One region of the Arthrobacter sp. Hb9-2 genome, then DNA from elsewhere that is predicted to be linked to it. Evidence: riboswitches for the same ligand, from Rfam matches in the RefSeq annotation. Region 1 holds a riboswitch; each other region holds the start of a gene.
What was found. A riboswitch is a leader RNA that binds a small molecule or an ion and turns the genes downstream of it on or off. The one in region 1 is predicted to bind cyclic di-AMP.
Positions count from the first base shown of each region.

Region 1 (4,206 bases):
TCCTGCATAACGCCGAGCTGGGCGTAGGCGGCGGACAGGATAGCTGCACCCTTGCCGCTTGCCGAGGCAGGAGCGGCGGGGGCTGCTGCAGCCGGAGCTGTAGCGGTCACCTTCGCAACAGCGGCGGTCCTTGCGGCCGGAGCAGGAGCCGGAGCGGCTTCCTGGACCTCCACCTCGGGCTCCGGAGCTTCCATAACGGGAGCCGGCGTGGTGGTCACAGCAGGCTTCTCGAAGGAGATGGCAATGGTGGACGCAGCGGAGATCGGAGCCTCAACCGTTGATTCGACTTCCAGCGTGGAGGCCGGAGCTGAGTCACGCTGGACGTTGGCGTCAGCAGCGTTCGCCGCGAGGCCGCTGGTCAGGACCAGGCCGGAAGCGGCTGCGATAACGGCTGCCTGGCGTCCTACACCGCCGGCGTTGTCGCCGACAGCCTTGGCAATGATGGCGAGCGAGTTGGTCTTGGTGGCCTCGGCGCGGTGCCGTGCGGTTGCACGAGTAGTCATCAGTTCTCTCTTTCGTTTCCTTCAAAGCCGCATGTGGGCAGCCAAAGGTGTTTGGACGCGCCGGCATCTTGGGGGTACGCCGGCACGTCCCGAACGGGGATGTGTGGTGATTTAGCGAAGAGCTGTTTGGGCAAAGAAAAAGCCCTTGGACCGTGGGGTCGAAGAACTAGTTCATAGTGAAGAATGCTGAGGAGCCGGTAGCAGCTACCGAGTGCAGCAGCGTTCCCTGGGAGGGGTTCAGGGCACTGATCATCATGCCGTTGCCGACGTAGATGCCGACGTGCGCGCCGCCGTTCTGCATAACCAGGTCACCCGGCTGCGGCGTGGAGGTGGGCTTCATTGCGTTCCACGCGTTGACGCGGGGGATGCTGATGCCGGCCTGGGCGTAGACCCACTGGGTGAAGCCTGAGCAGTCCCAGCCGTTGGGGGTGGTGCCGCCCCAAACGTACGGACGGCCGATGCCGGTGTAGGCGAGGCCTGCAATTCCGGAAGTGGACGCGGAGGCAATTGTCTCCACGGCCTTGTCCGCAACGGAGCCGGCCGACGCGGTGGAAGCGGTGGTCACTCCCTGCTCATCGTCTGAGTCCGTGGACTGCGCAACTACCCGCTCAACAACGGGTGCCGGGGTGGTCTTGACCACGGGGCGCTCGAAGGAGACGGTAGCCGTGGGCGCCGCCGTGACAGCGAGGGCACTTTGTGCCGATCCGGATTCCGTGGAAGCGGAGACACCAGCGGTGGTGTCCGCTGCATTGGCCGGCAGGCCCATGGTCAGGATGAGGCCCGAGGCAGCTGCGATGACTGCAGCCTGGCGACCTACTGTCCCGGCATTGGCACTAACGGCCTTGGACACGGAGTCCAGGGGGTTGGTACGAACCGGTTGCGCACGGTGGCGCGCAGAATTATGGCGTGAAGACACGAAGGTAGCCTCTCCCAATGCCTACGAGGTGAGCTGTCGGATTCGGATGGGAGTCACCCGGCCGCGCGGCTTCCTGGGAAGCTTTTGCGACTTAACCCCAAGGCCTTCAAAAAGCTGAAGGCCAAAATTGGTTCCCCCGCCCCTGCCAGACGATGAAATGCGAACGGACCTTGAGCGGTGGCAGAGTTAGGCAATCCGCACAAGAGCGTCAACTTCGGAAAAGTTGACGCGAGTTAGACGGTACAGCAGTTTTGGAAGAATGTCACATTCAGGTCACGGCATGTCAACACCAAGTGATAGCTCACCGTCATTTGACTAAAGCCAACCGGTCGGGTCAACAACTTCGCCGTTGACCTGGACCTCAAAGTGGAGGTGGCACCCGGTGGAAGCCCCCGTGGTCCCGCTGAGGGCCACGACGTCCCCGCGGGACACCGTCTGCCCTTCCTTGACGCTGAAGGACGACAAGTGGTTGTAAGTGGTTTCCAGGCCGTTGCCGTGATCCACTACGACGCGGTTGCCGCCGCCGTACTGGTGCCAGCCGGCGAAGGTGACCGTTCCAGTGGCTGCGGCGAGAACAGAGGTGCCGCACTGGGCTACGTAGTCCTGTCCGCGGTGGAAGTCGCCGGAGCCTCCGGTGATCGGACTGACCCGGTAGCCGAACGGCGACGCAGTGGTCAAAGCAGCGAGCGGGGCGCCAAGACTTCCTGCGGAAGCGGCGCGGGTGATGGCACCGGCAGACTGGGCACTGAGCAGCTGCTTCAGTTTGCCGTCCGGGTCTGCCTGGGTAACCACAGCAGAGCGGCTGAAGTCTATCTGGGCACCTGCTTCCGCGGAAACCTGCGGCTGGGGCACAACAGCGGACGCGGCGACAGGAGTGGATCCCGAGGCATCCGTGGCCATCACGGGACTGGTGGCCGGCACGGTCACGGTGAGCACCAGCCCGGTGGCGGCCAGGGCGATGCCGGCCTTTTGGCCGATGCCGCTGGCAGCGGCGAATTCAGTAATTTGGCGGAAGGGACCCCGACGGCGGCGCGCATCACGGTGCGGATCGCGGGGGCGTTCCGAGGTGATGACTTCGACAACACGCGGTGTCGAAGCAGGGACCGCCGCGCGGCGGCGTCCCCTGGAATTCTGCATGGTCAAGAAGGGTTCCTCTCTGGAAAGCCTGCGAAGTTAGCTGTCGGATTCGGGTCAGAGAGTTCAAAGACCCGGTCCGCCGTAAGCAAGCTTCGGCACAGAGATATCCCCGGAGGAATCCTTCACTGGAAGAGGCTTGCTGCTGACGGACTTCACCCCAAGGCAGTCCCCCGCTGCCGCTTGTGGTTCCCCCGCCTCTGCCAGTTACGACTCGTGCTCCTGATCCGCTGGCAGAGCTCGGCTCCAGATCAGGTAACGCTTTAATATCAACGCTTGGTTCAACTATAGATGCTTAAGCCCGAAAGTAACAATTCCGTTATCTTTGCGTAACGCAGTTCACACGGAGTATGGCGTCCGCTCTTTGCCTTTCAGCGGATCGCCACGAACACATGGGCGGCAACTTCCGGAGGCAGCTCCAAGGCACCTTCGATACCCGGAACCCGGACCGAGATGTAGTCACCCACCCGTTCCAGCGACACAGCCGCACCCGGCCGGATACCGCCTTCATCAAGCTGGGAGAGCAGTTCAGGCTCTACCTGGATGGGCTCGGCGAGCCGGCTGATGGTCACCACCGAGGCAGGACCGTACGACTTCATCGCCTCCAAAAGGCTAATGGCGCCATCCGCAAAACCCAGGGTCGGCACGCCGCCCAGGGCAGCAAGGCCGGGGATCGGGTTCCCATAAGGGGACTCAGTGGGATGGTTCAGCAGCTCATAGATGCGCCGTTCCACCCGCTCGCTCATAACATGCTCCCAGCGGCAGGCTTCGTCGTGGACGTAGGCCCAGTCCAAACCGATCACATCGGCGAGAAGACGTTCAGCCAGGCGGTGCTTGCGCATTACTTCGGTGGCACGCTTCCGGCCCGTCTCGGTGAGCTCCAGGTGGCGGTCGCCGGAGACAACCACCAGGCCGTCCCGTTCCATGCGCCCGATGGTTTGGGAGACGGTAGGCCCGGAGTGGCGCAGCCGCTCGGCGATCCTGGCGCGAAGGGCAACGATGTTCTCTTCCTCGAGCTCCAGAATGGTCCGAAGGTACATCTCCGTAGTATCGATCAGATCCGTCATCCAGCTCAGCTCCTCGAGCACAGTACCTAGCGTTGTCCCACCGTATCGCCTTCACCGCGACGTAGTCCGTGGAAAAGCTTAGCCTATTTTGACTTTGTCCGAATAGTTCACCGGGGCGCGGGCGGGGCGTCTCATTGGCTGGACTATGACGGTTCCGGTTCCCGCCTATTGTGCCGTTCAGGCAGAATAAGGGAGGCCCTGGTTGCAGCCGTCACCGGCTGCCGGCCACCAACACCCGTCCGGACCAAAGCCATGTCCAGCCCGAAATTGGAGCACCCGTGAGCGAAACCAGCATCACTATTCCCGCCGACCTCCTGCCCAAGGACGGACGGTTCGGCGCCGGGCCTTCCAAGGTCAGGCAGGAGCAGATTGATGCGCTGTCCGCCGCCTCGAAGAACATCCTTGGCACCTCCCACCGGCAGGCCCCGGTCAAGAACCTTGTTGGCTCCGTCCGCGAGGGTCTCAGCCAGTTCTTCCGTGCCCCGGAGGGCTACGAAGTGGTCCTGGGCGTTGGTGGCTCCACGGCTTTCTGGGATGTGGCCAGCTTCGGCCTCGTTGAAAACAAGGCCCAGCACCTGTCCTTCGG
Region 1 is NZ_JBNHGJ010000019.1:82,585-86,790, forward strand. Features, by position in the region: gene AC5RV1_RS12360 (NlpC/P60 family protein) at 1-503, opposite strand, end outside; gene AC5RV1_RS12365 (C40 family peptidase) at 670-1,353, opposite strand; cyclic di-AMP (ydaO/yuaA leader) riboswitch at 1,424-1,606, opposite strand; gene AC5RV1_RS12370 (M23 family metallopeptidase) at 1,735-2,556, opposite strand; cyclic di-AMP (ydaO/yuaA leader) riboswitch at 2,567-2,778, opposite strand; gene AC5RV1_RS12375 (iron-dependent transcriptional repressor DtxR) at 2,925-3,620, opposite strand; gene serC (phosphoserine transaminase) at 3,899-4,206, shown strand, end outside.

Region 2 (4,206 bases), on a different contig from region 1:
ACTGGTGCGGCTTTCGCATACCAACCTCACAGCCAACGCCGAAGCCATCGCCGAGTACCTGGGCATTGGGCCGGACGACAAGGCCGCCACCACGCTGCCCCTGCATTACTGCTACGGCCTGTCCGTTGTTAACAGTCACCTGGTCCGCGGGGCAGGGCTGGTCCTCACGGACCTCTCAGTGGTGGATCCCTGCTTTTGGGATCTCTTCCGGGAACGGCAGGCCACCTCCTTCGCGGCGGTTCCCTACACCTTCGACCTCCTGGAGCGGGTGGGCTTCGCCGATGCGGACCTGCCCAACCTGCGCTACGTCACCCAGGCCGGCGGACGGCTGGCACCGGAGAAGGTGCGCGCCTGGGCGGAAACCGGGCAGCGCCGCGGCTGGGACCTCTTCGTGATGTATGGAGCAACGGAAGCCACCGCCCGGATGGCCTATCTGCCACCTGACCTGGCCGCCGACCATGCTGAAACCATCGGCGTCCCCGTACCGGGCGGATCCTTCCGCATTGAACCGGTGGAGGACCTGGCAGACGGGGAACTGGTCTACAGCGGCCCCAACGTCATGCTCGGTTACGCCGACCACCCCGGGGACCTGGCACTCGGCCGGGAAGTCCGCGAACTGCGCACCGGTGACCTCGCCCGCCAGCACCCGAACGGCCTGTACGAGGTGGTGGGACGGCGCAGCCGGTTCGTGAAAATTGTCGGCCTGCGCGTGGACCTCGGCCAGGTGGAGCGGATCTTCGCCGACATGGGAATCACCGCAGCCGCCGCCGGCACCGACGACCGCCTTGTGGTCGCCGTCGAAGGCGGGCACGACGGCGGTTTGCTCGCCAAGACCCTGGCCGGCACGCTGGGGCTGCCGCGCACCGCCGTCGTGATCCATGCCGTGGAAGCCCTCCCGCGCCTGACCACCGGCAAGGTGGACTACCCGGCCGTCCTGGGACTTGCCGCTCCAGCGCCCTCTGCTGCGGGTGCCGTCGGTACCGCCCGCGCCGCAACCGCCAAGCCGGCACCGGAGGGCCCAACCCCCGCCGGCAACCCCGACGACATCCGAAGCATTTTCGCCGAGGCCCTGGAATGCCCCGTTGTGGGAGACGACGACACGTTCGTCTCCCTTGACGGCGACTCGCTGTCCTACGTGGCGGTCTCGGTTCAGCTGGAGCGTGTCCTGGGACAGCTTCCTTCCGACTGGCACCTTTTGCCGGTGCGGGAATTGGAGCGCCGCCGGAAGCCCAGGCGGCGGAGCCCCTTTTCCTTCCTGGAAACCTCGATTGTGCTCCGGGCCGTCGCCATCGTGTGCATTGTGGCCACGCACGTGGAGCTGATCATGTTCCAGACCGCCCACCTGCTCTTCGTGGTGGCCGGCTACAACTTCGCACGCTTCCAGTTGGCGGACCAGCGGCTCCCGCGGCTGCGCCGCCAGCTCCGCGGTGTGGCCCGGATAGTTCTGCCCTCCACCGCTTTTATCGCCGTGGCCTACGTGCTCACGGACCGCTACAGCGTTGCCAACATCTTCCTGTTGAACGCCATAGTTGGGCCCGAGCAAGTAACCACGCAGTGGCATTTCTGGTTTGTGGAACTGCTGGTGTACATCCTGTTGGCCGTGGCAGCGCTTATGGCCGTGCCCTGGATTGACCGGGTGGAGCGCCGTGCGCCGTTCGCTTTCGCCCTGGGGCTGGTGGCCATCGCGCTGCTGAGCCGGTACGACATCGTGGATCCTGGCCTTCCCAAGCCGCCGCCCGTGTTCTGGCTCTTCGCGCTCGGCTGGGCGCTCGCCCGGGCCCGCACACACTTCCACAGGATTACTGTCTCGGTCATCACCCTGATGACGCTGCCGGGGTTCTTCGGCAGCACCGTCCGCGATGTCACCGTCGCTGCAGGCATTCTGCTGCTGGTGTGGGTGCCAGCCCTGCCGGTGCCGGCCGTCCTGCGCCGGGTCATCGGCTGGCTGGCCGCGGCGTCCCTGTATATCTACCTCACCCACTGGCTGGTCTACCCGCTGCTGCTTCCCATCAACCCGGTCCTTGCGGTTGCCGGGTCCCTCGTGCTGGGGATGGGCTACTGGGCACTCTGCAGGTGGTTGCCCACTACGGCAGCCTTCAAATGGGCGGGGCGATGCTTCACATCGTTGCTACGCCCCGTTGAACGGGAACGATTGACGTAAGTCCCAGCGCGAAGTGCGTTATGCAAATGTGACAAATGGGGCTGTTGTGACATAGGGTCTGAAGCCGTGCCCGTTTCTCCGAATGCGGCACTCCTGAGCAGACTTGCCTAACTCTGCCGCTGCCCGGGATCCGTTCGCAAAATCGTCCGGCAGAGACGGGGAACCCAATAACGGCCTGCTTCCGGCAGGCCTTGGGGTGAAGCCGTGCCTGGTGCCTTTCGTGCATCACCACGGCCGGGTGTCTCCCATCCGAATCCGACAGCTAACCTCGCAGGCAGTGGGAGAGGCCCTTTCATGCCCAATGGCAAAGCTCACGGCCGCCGCCGCGCGGTCCCCGTCCAGACCAGCCCCCTGGCGGTCCTGTCCAAATCCTTCGCCGGCCACGCCGGCGGTGTAGGCCGTCAGGCCGCCGTCATTGCAGCCGCTTCCGGCCTCGTCCTGACCAGCGGCATCGCCGCCCAGGCAGCAGACGCCCCAACCCAGCGCGAAGCCGAGCCGGCATCGAACCTGGAAGTCGCCAGCCAGGTACAAACCCCGCTCAGCGCAGACGCCACAGTGCAGATCTCCTTCGAGCGTCCCGCCGTCAAGACCACGCCTGCCCCCGTCGTCGAAGCACCCAAACCAGTCGTCGTCGAGGCCCCCAAAGCTGCCGCTCCTGCCGCTTCTGCCGCCGTCAAGACGCAGGCCGTTGCGCCGGCCAAGGCCCAGGTAACCGTCACGCCCGCCGCTCCCGCTCCGGCTCCTGCCCCGGCAGCGGGAGGCGTAAATGCCACCATGGTGTCCTCCGCTTACGCCCAGATCGGCATGATTCAGGACTGCACACGACTGGTCGAAAATGCCCTGAATGCTGCAGGGATCCCTGTCGGTGACCTTGGTCCGATGCAGTTCATGAACTACGGCACCGTCGTCACTGATCCCCAGCCCGGTGACATGGTTGTCCAGTCCGGCCACGTGGGCATCTACGTCGGCAACGGCCAGGTCCTCAGCTCCGGCCTGAACGGCAAGAACGAAACCGCCGTCCACCCCCTGACCTGGATGACCTCCAAGGGCGCCGTCACCTTCGTCCGCGCAGGCAAATAGAAACTACTGAAGGCCGGTGAGTCAATGCCTTGGGGGCATTAACTCACCGGCCTTCAGCATGCCCTCTGCACATTGGAGCACTGCCATTTCCGCCGGATCGCGTGGTTATGTTGCCCCATGCCTTCCCGACCTTCGGCCGCGGACTGAGTTCCGCCGCGCAGGCGAAGCAACCAAGACGCCGCCTGCTGCTCCCGCAACTCGACTCAGCGCCTGGTCTCATACCTGGTCAGGACCACACCGTCGGGAAACTTCCGGGTCTCCACCAGGTTGAGGTTCACCCAGTTGTCCAAGGCTGTGAAGAACGGCGTGCCGCCGCCCACCAGGACCGGATGGGTGACCATCATGTATTCGTCGATCAGCCCGGCCCGCATGGCCGCCGCGGCGAGTGTGGCACCGCCGATGTCCATGAAGCCGCCGTCATCCGCTTTGAGCCGGGTGATCTCGGTGACCGCGTCGCCGGTGGCCAGGCGGGTGTTCCAGTCGACCGTGCTGGGCGTCGAGGAGAACACCATTTTCGGCATGGCCCGCCAGCGGCGGGCAAACTCGATGTGCGCCGGCGTGGCGCCGGGCTGCTGGTCGGCCGTCGGCCAGTGGGAGCTCATCGTCTCCCACAGTTTGCGCCCGTACAGCGCCAGGCCCGTCGCCCCCACCCGGTCGGACCACCACTGGAACAATTCGTCGCTCGGGACGCTCCAGCCGAGGTCGTCGCCGGGCGCGGCGATGTAGCCGTCCACGCTCACGTTCATGCCAAAGGTCAGGTTGCGCATGGCGACAGTCTCCCGCGCGCCGGTATTCCTTGTACAGACCAGCACGGAGCGGTACGGATCGCAGCATCAATTTCCGCGGAGGTGGAGGTCGAGGTCGCCGACGATGGGATGGTGGACGCTTTTGATGCCGGTGCGGTGTTCCCGGACGTCGTGGGCTCCCCAGAGTTTCCGAAAGAGGTCGCTGCGGGTTGAGAGTTC
Region 2 is NZ_JBNHGJ010000016.1:92,300-96,505, forward strand. Features, by position in the region: gene AC5RV1_RS11135 (AMP-binding protein) at 1-2,161, shown strand, start outside; cyclic di-AMP (ydaO/yuaA leader) riboswitch at 2,261-2,452, shown strand; gene AC5RV1_RS11140 (NlpC/P60 family protein) at 2,456-3,241, shown strand; gene AC5RV1_RS11145 (dihydrofolate reductase family protein) at 3,445-4,008, opposite strand; partial or broken gene AC5RV1_RS11150 (MmyB family transcriptional regulator) at 4,093-4,206, opposite strand, start outside.
Region 2: another riboswitch for cyclic di-AMP. It lies ahead of AC5RV1_RS11140 (NlpC/P60 family protein); the one in region 1 lies ahead of AC5RV1_RS12370 (M23 family metallopeptidase).

Region 3 (4,206 bases), on a different contig from region 1:
GGCACTACCCTGATGCCGCCAAAGCAGAAAACCCCTACCTCGAGCTCTTCGAACGGGTGGTGGCCGCCCAGGCATCGCTGGTGGCGCAGTGGATGCTGGTGGGATTCGTCCACGGCGTGATGAACACGGACAACATGACCATCTCCGGAGAAACCATCGACTACGGGCCCTGCGCTTTCATGGACGCCTTTAATCCTGCCGCGGTCTACAGCTCCATTGACGTCGGCGGGCGTTATGCGTACGCCAACCAGCCGGTCATTGCCGAATGGAACCTGGCCCGACTCGCCGAGGCCATGCTGCCGCTCTTCAACGAGGACCAGGAAGAGGCCGTGGCCCCTGCCGTCGAGGCACTCGGCAAGTTCCGCCGCCAATACAGTGACGCATGGTTCTCCGGCATGAAAACCAAACTCGGTGTGGCGGAAGCCCCAGCGGGAACGCCTGAGGCTGAAGAAGCCTCTGAGGTGGTGGACGGGCTGGTGGCACTCTTGAGGGACGGACCAATCGACTACACGTCCTTTTTCCGGAACCTGGCCCACGCGGCAAGGGGAAATGACCGCCCGGCCAGGGGAATGGTCCTTGACCTGGCTGCCTTCGACGCGTGGGCGGCGCGGTGGCGTGCCCTGCAACCCGACGCCGGCATGATGGACCGGGTCAACCCCGCCTACATACCGCGTAATCACCTGGTGGAGGAAGCGCTCGCCGCAGCAACGGAGGGTGACCTTGGTCCTTTCAACCAACTCCTCGACGTGGTCCGTGACCCCTTCCACGAGCGGCCGGGGCTCGAACGCTACACCGAGGGAGCGCCGGAGGACTTCGGCAGCTACCAGACCTTCTGCGGCACCTGAGCACGCACGGCACTGAAGCAGCCACAGTCTAAGCAGCCAAGGCACCTGCGGGGCCGGCTGCCTGGAGGGCCGGACAACAAAACAGGGCCTGGCAACAACAGGCCCGGACAACAAAACAGGGGCGGCAGCCGGGAACAATCCCGTCTGCCGCCCCTGTTCGGGTGGTGTGACTACGCTACGCGGACGAAGGAAGCGCCGCTGAGCCAGCTGATGGAGTGGACCTCGGTCTTGAAACCGTCCACGCCGCCGCTGACAACCTGGCCGTTGCCGGCGAAGACGCCCACGTGGCCGGCGGTGATCACCAGGTCACCGGGAGCGGGGGTGCCCACAGTGGAGCCGTACTGGTAGAACTGGCCCGGGGCGAGGTCGCCAACGCCCTTGCCCACGGAGCGGAGAGCCTTCTCCACCATGGCGGTGCAGTCCTGCTGGACGCCCAGCTGGCCGTACGCGGCCGCCAGGATGGCTGCGCCGGTGCCGGTGCCGGCGGCTGCCGGTGCCGGAGCGGGTGCTGCCGGAGCCGGAGCAGGCGTCGTGGAAGCGTAGGACAGGTTCATTCCGGTGTTAGCGGGAGCGGCAGCAACAGCAGCCTTGACGGGAGCCGGAGCAGCAGCCTTGGCGGGAGCTGGAGCAGCTGCAACGGCACCGGCACCGGGGATCTGGATCTGGTCGCCGGGGAAGATGATCGTGTCGATCGACAGGCCGTTGGCGGACAGAACGTCATTCAGGGCTACACCGTTGGCGGCCGAGATGGCGCCCAGGGTGTCGCCGGAGACGACGGTGTGCACGTTGGCTGCAGCTGTGGCTGCGGGGGCAGCCACTGCAGCAGCAGGTGCTGCATAAGCCTGGGTGTTGGTGGTCTCAGTGGTGTCCGGACCGGTAACGCCTGCGTGGGCCGGGGCGCCTACACCGAAGGCAATGCCGGAAGCTGCGGCTACGGCGAGCGCCGGGCGGCCAAGCGACTTGGCTGAGACAGCCAAGCCCTCGAGCGCGATGGAGCGGGCCGGAGTCGCGCGGTGACGGGCGGTGGTGGAATTTTTTGACACGGTTGATCGCCTCTCCCATGCCTGCGGGGTGAGCTGTCGGGTTCGGGTTGGAGATACCCGGCCGGCAGCGACTCCGCACGGAACGGAGGCGCTATCGACTTAACCCCAAGGCCTCGTAGGAGGCCGCGGAAACTTGGTTCCCCCGTCCCTGCCAGCTGGAAACGATTGAATCCCGGGTCAGTGGCAGGGCTCGGCATACTGACGGGAATGTCCCGTCTGAGAGGGACACCTGAAGACCATAACCTGATTCCGCACCGATTGTCACATTTGGGTAACATACGAGGTGTTCCTATCGTATTTAGCAATCGAATAGACTCATTTGCCGCATCCGGCTGACCACCCGAAATAGGCGCGCCGCACATCTGGCCGTGTTCTTTGTCACAAACTGATAAAGGATCTCGAAAAGTGGCCGCGAACCTTGCCCGGAGGTACCGGACGGAGGAGGATGTTCGGCACCGGCGAGGAGGCACAGTGACCCAGCTAGGCAAGTATGAGAAATACCTGATCGAGGAATTTTTTGACGACTACCGTGCCGGCGCGCTGAGTCAGCGGACCTTCACCCGGCGGGTTGCCTTCATCACCGGCAGCATGGCAGCAGCAGCGGCGGCGATGCTGCTGGTGGGCTGTACGCCCAGTGAGGTACCGCGGAGCACCGACCCCATGCCCACCCCGGAGCCTTCAACATCTTCGGCCGCCGGCACTGCCGGTTCCGGTGCTGTGCCCGGGGCAAAGAGCCCGCTTTCCGTTCCGGAGGGTGCGCCAGGGATGACGACGGCGACCGTACAGTTTTCGTCCGGCGGAACCTCAATCAGCGCCTACCAGGCCAGGCCGGAGCGGGAAGGGCGCAGCCCTGCCGTGCTGATCTGCCATGAAAACCGCGGCCTGACACCCCATATCGAAGATGTGGCCCGCCGCTTCGCGAAAGCGGGCTACGCGGCCCTTGCCCTTGACCTGCTCAGCCGGGAGGGCGGGACTGCAAACATGGACCGCGACGCAGTTCCCGGTGCCCTCACCCAAGCCGGCGCCCCGCGCCACGTTGCCGACTTCGCAGCAGCACTGGAGTATCTCAAAGCCCAGGACTTCGTGGACGGCGGCCGTATCGCCATGACCGGCTACTGCTTCGGCGGCGGCATTACATGGCAGGCGGCCACCGAGCTGGACGGGTTAAAAGCCACCTCGGCGTTTTATGGGCCGGCCCCTGACCTGGCCAAAGTGCCGGACATCAGGGCCGCCGTTTTCGGCGTTTATGCCGAACTTGACCAGCGCATCACGGGCGCGATGCCTGCTCTCAAGGATGCGCTCGCAGCCACTGATGTTGTCCATCAGCTCACTGTCTACCCCGGCGTTGACCATGCCTTCCATAACGACACCGGCGACCGCTACAACGAAGCCCAGGCTACGGCGGCGTGGAACGATACCCTCGCGTGGTTCGGCGAGCACCTCTAGGGCGCGGCATGCGCGCCTGGCGTGCGGAAGGCGGATGTTTCTCCGCTCCATAACGAAAAATGCTGGCCGTCAAAGACGGCTCGCCGTGCGCCGCCTGGAACCACCGGTGGCGAGGAACTGGTCCTGACCCCGCGTAGGCTTTTCCCATGCCCGACTACGAACGGTTCCGTCTCCTGCTCGAGGAGGAACGGGAGCGGAAGGCGGCCCTCCTGCCGGCCCTCCGCGCGGACATCGCCTCCGCAAATTCAGCACGCCAGGACTCCAACGTGGACGACGAGCATGATCCGGAGGGCTCCACCATCGCCTTCGAACTGTCCCAGGCGTCCGCCCTGCTGAAGCAGAGCAGCATTGGGCTCGGCGAGGTGGAGGCGGCCCTGGCCAGGATCGCCGCCGGCACCTATGGGACCTGCGCGGTCTGCGGGGACGCCATCGCCGAAGGCAGGCTGGAGGCACGGCCGTGGACCCCGTTCTGCATCCGGCACGCATCGGCAGGCCGCAGTCAATGAGCAGCGGCGTGGACGTGACTGTTGTTGCCGCCTTCATTGACCGCACGCTGCAGAACGAGGGTGCCTGGTACCGTGCGGACGACGTCGAGGGCCGGCTCGGCGGGCAGCTGGCCTCCTACGGCTCCTCTGTGGGTGCTGTCCGGGGGACCATCCGCGACGCCCTGCGAAAGTACAAGGACTTCGATCACGACGCCGTGGTACAGCTGGCATCCGCCCTGTGGGGTCAGCCCAAGCCCGGCTCCAGGGCAGTCTTCGAGCGCCGGCTCGCCGCCGTTGTGCTGCTCCAATCCAGGGAGTCACTCCTGCGCCATTCGGACCTGACGCGGATTGAGGGCTTCCTGCGCTCTGCCGGCACGAGCGAACTGA
Region 3 is NZ_JBNHGJ010000001.1:37,790-41,995, forward strand. Features, by position in the region: gene AC5RV1_RS00175 (protein adenylyltransferase SelO) at 1-845, shown strand, start outside; gene AC5RV1_RS00180 (LysM peptidoglycan-binding domain-containing protein) at 1,016-1,888, opposite strand; cyclic di-AMP (ydaO/yuaA leader) riboswitch at 1,892-2,055, opposite strand; gene AC5RV1_RS00185 (dienelactone hydrolase family protein) at 2,360-3,334, shown strand; gene AC5RV1_RS00190 (TraR/DksA family transcriptional regulator) at 3,481-3,840, shown strand; gene AC5RV1_RS00195 (DNA alkylation repair protein) at 3,837-4,206, shown strand, end outside.
Region 3: another riboswitch for cyclic di-AMP. It lies ahead of AC5RV1_RS00180 (LysM peptidoglycan-binding domain-containing protein); the one in region 1 lies ahead of AC5RV1_RS12370 (M23 family metallopeptidase).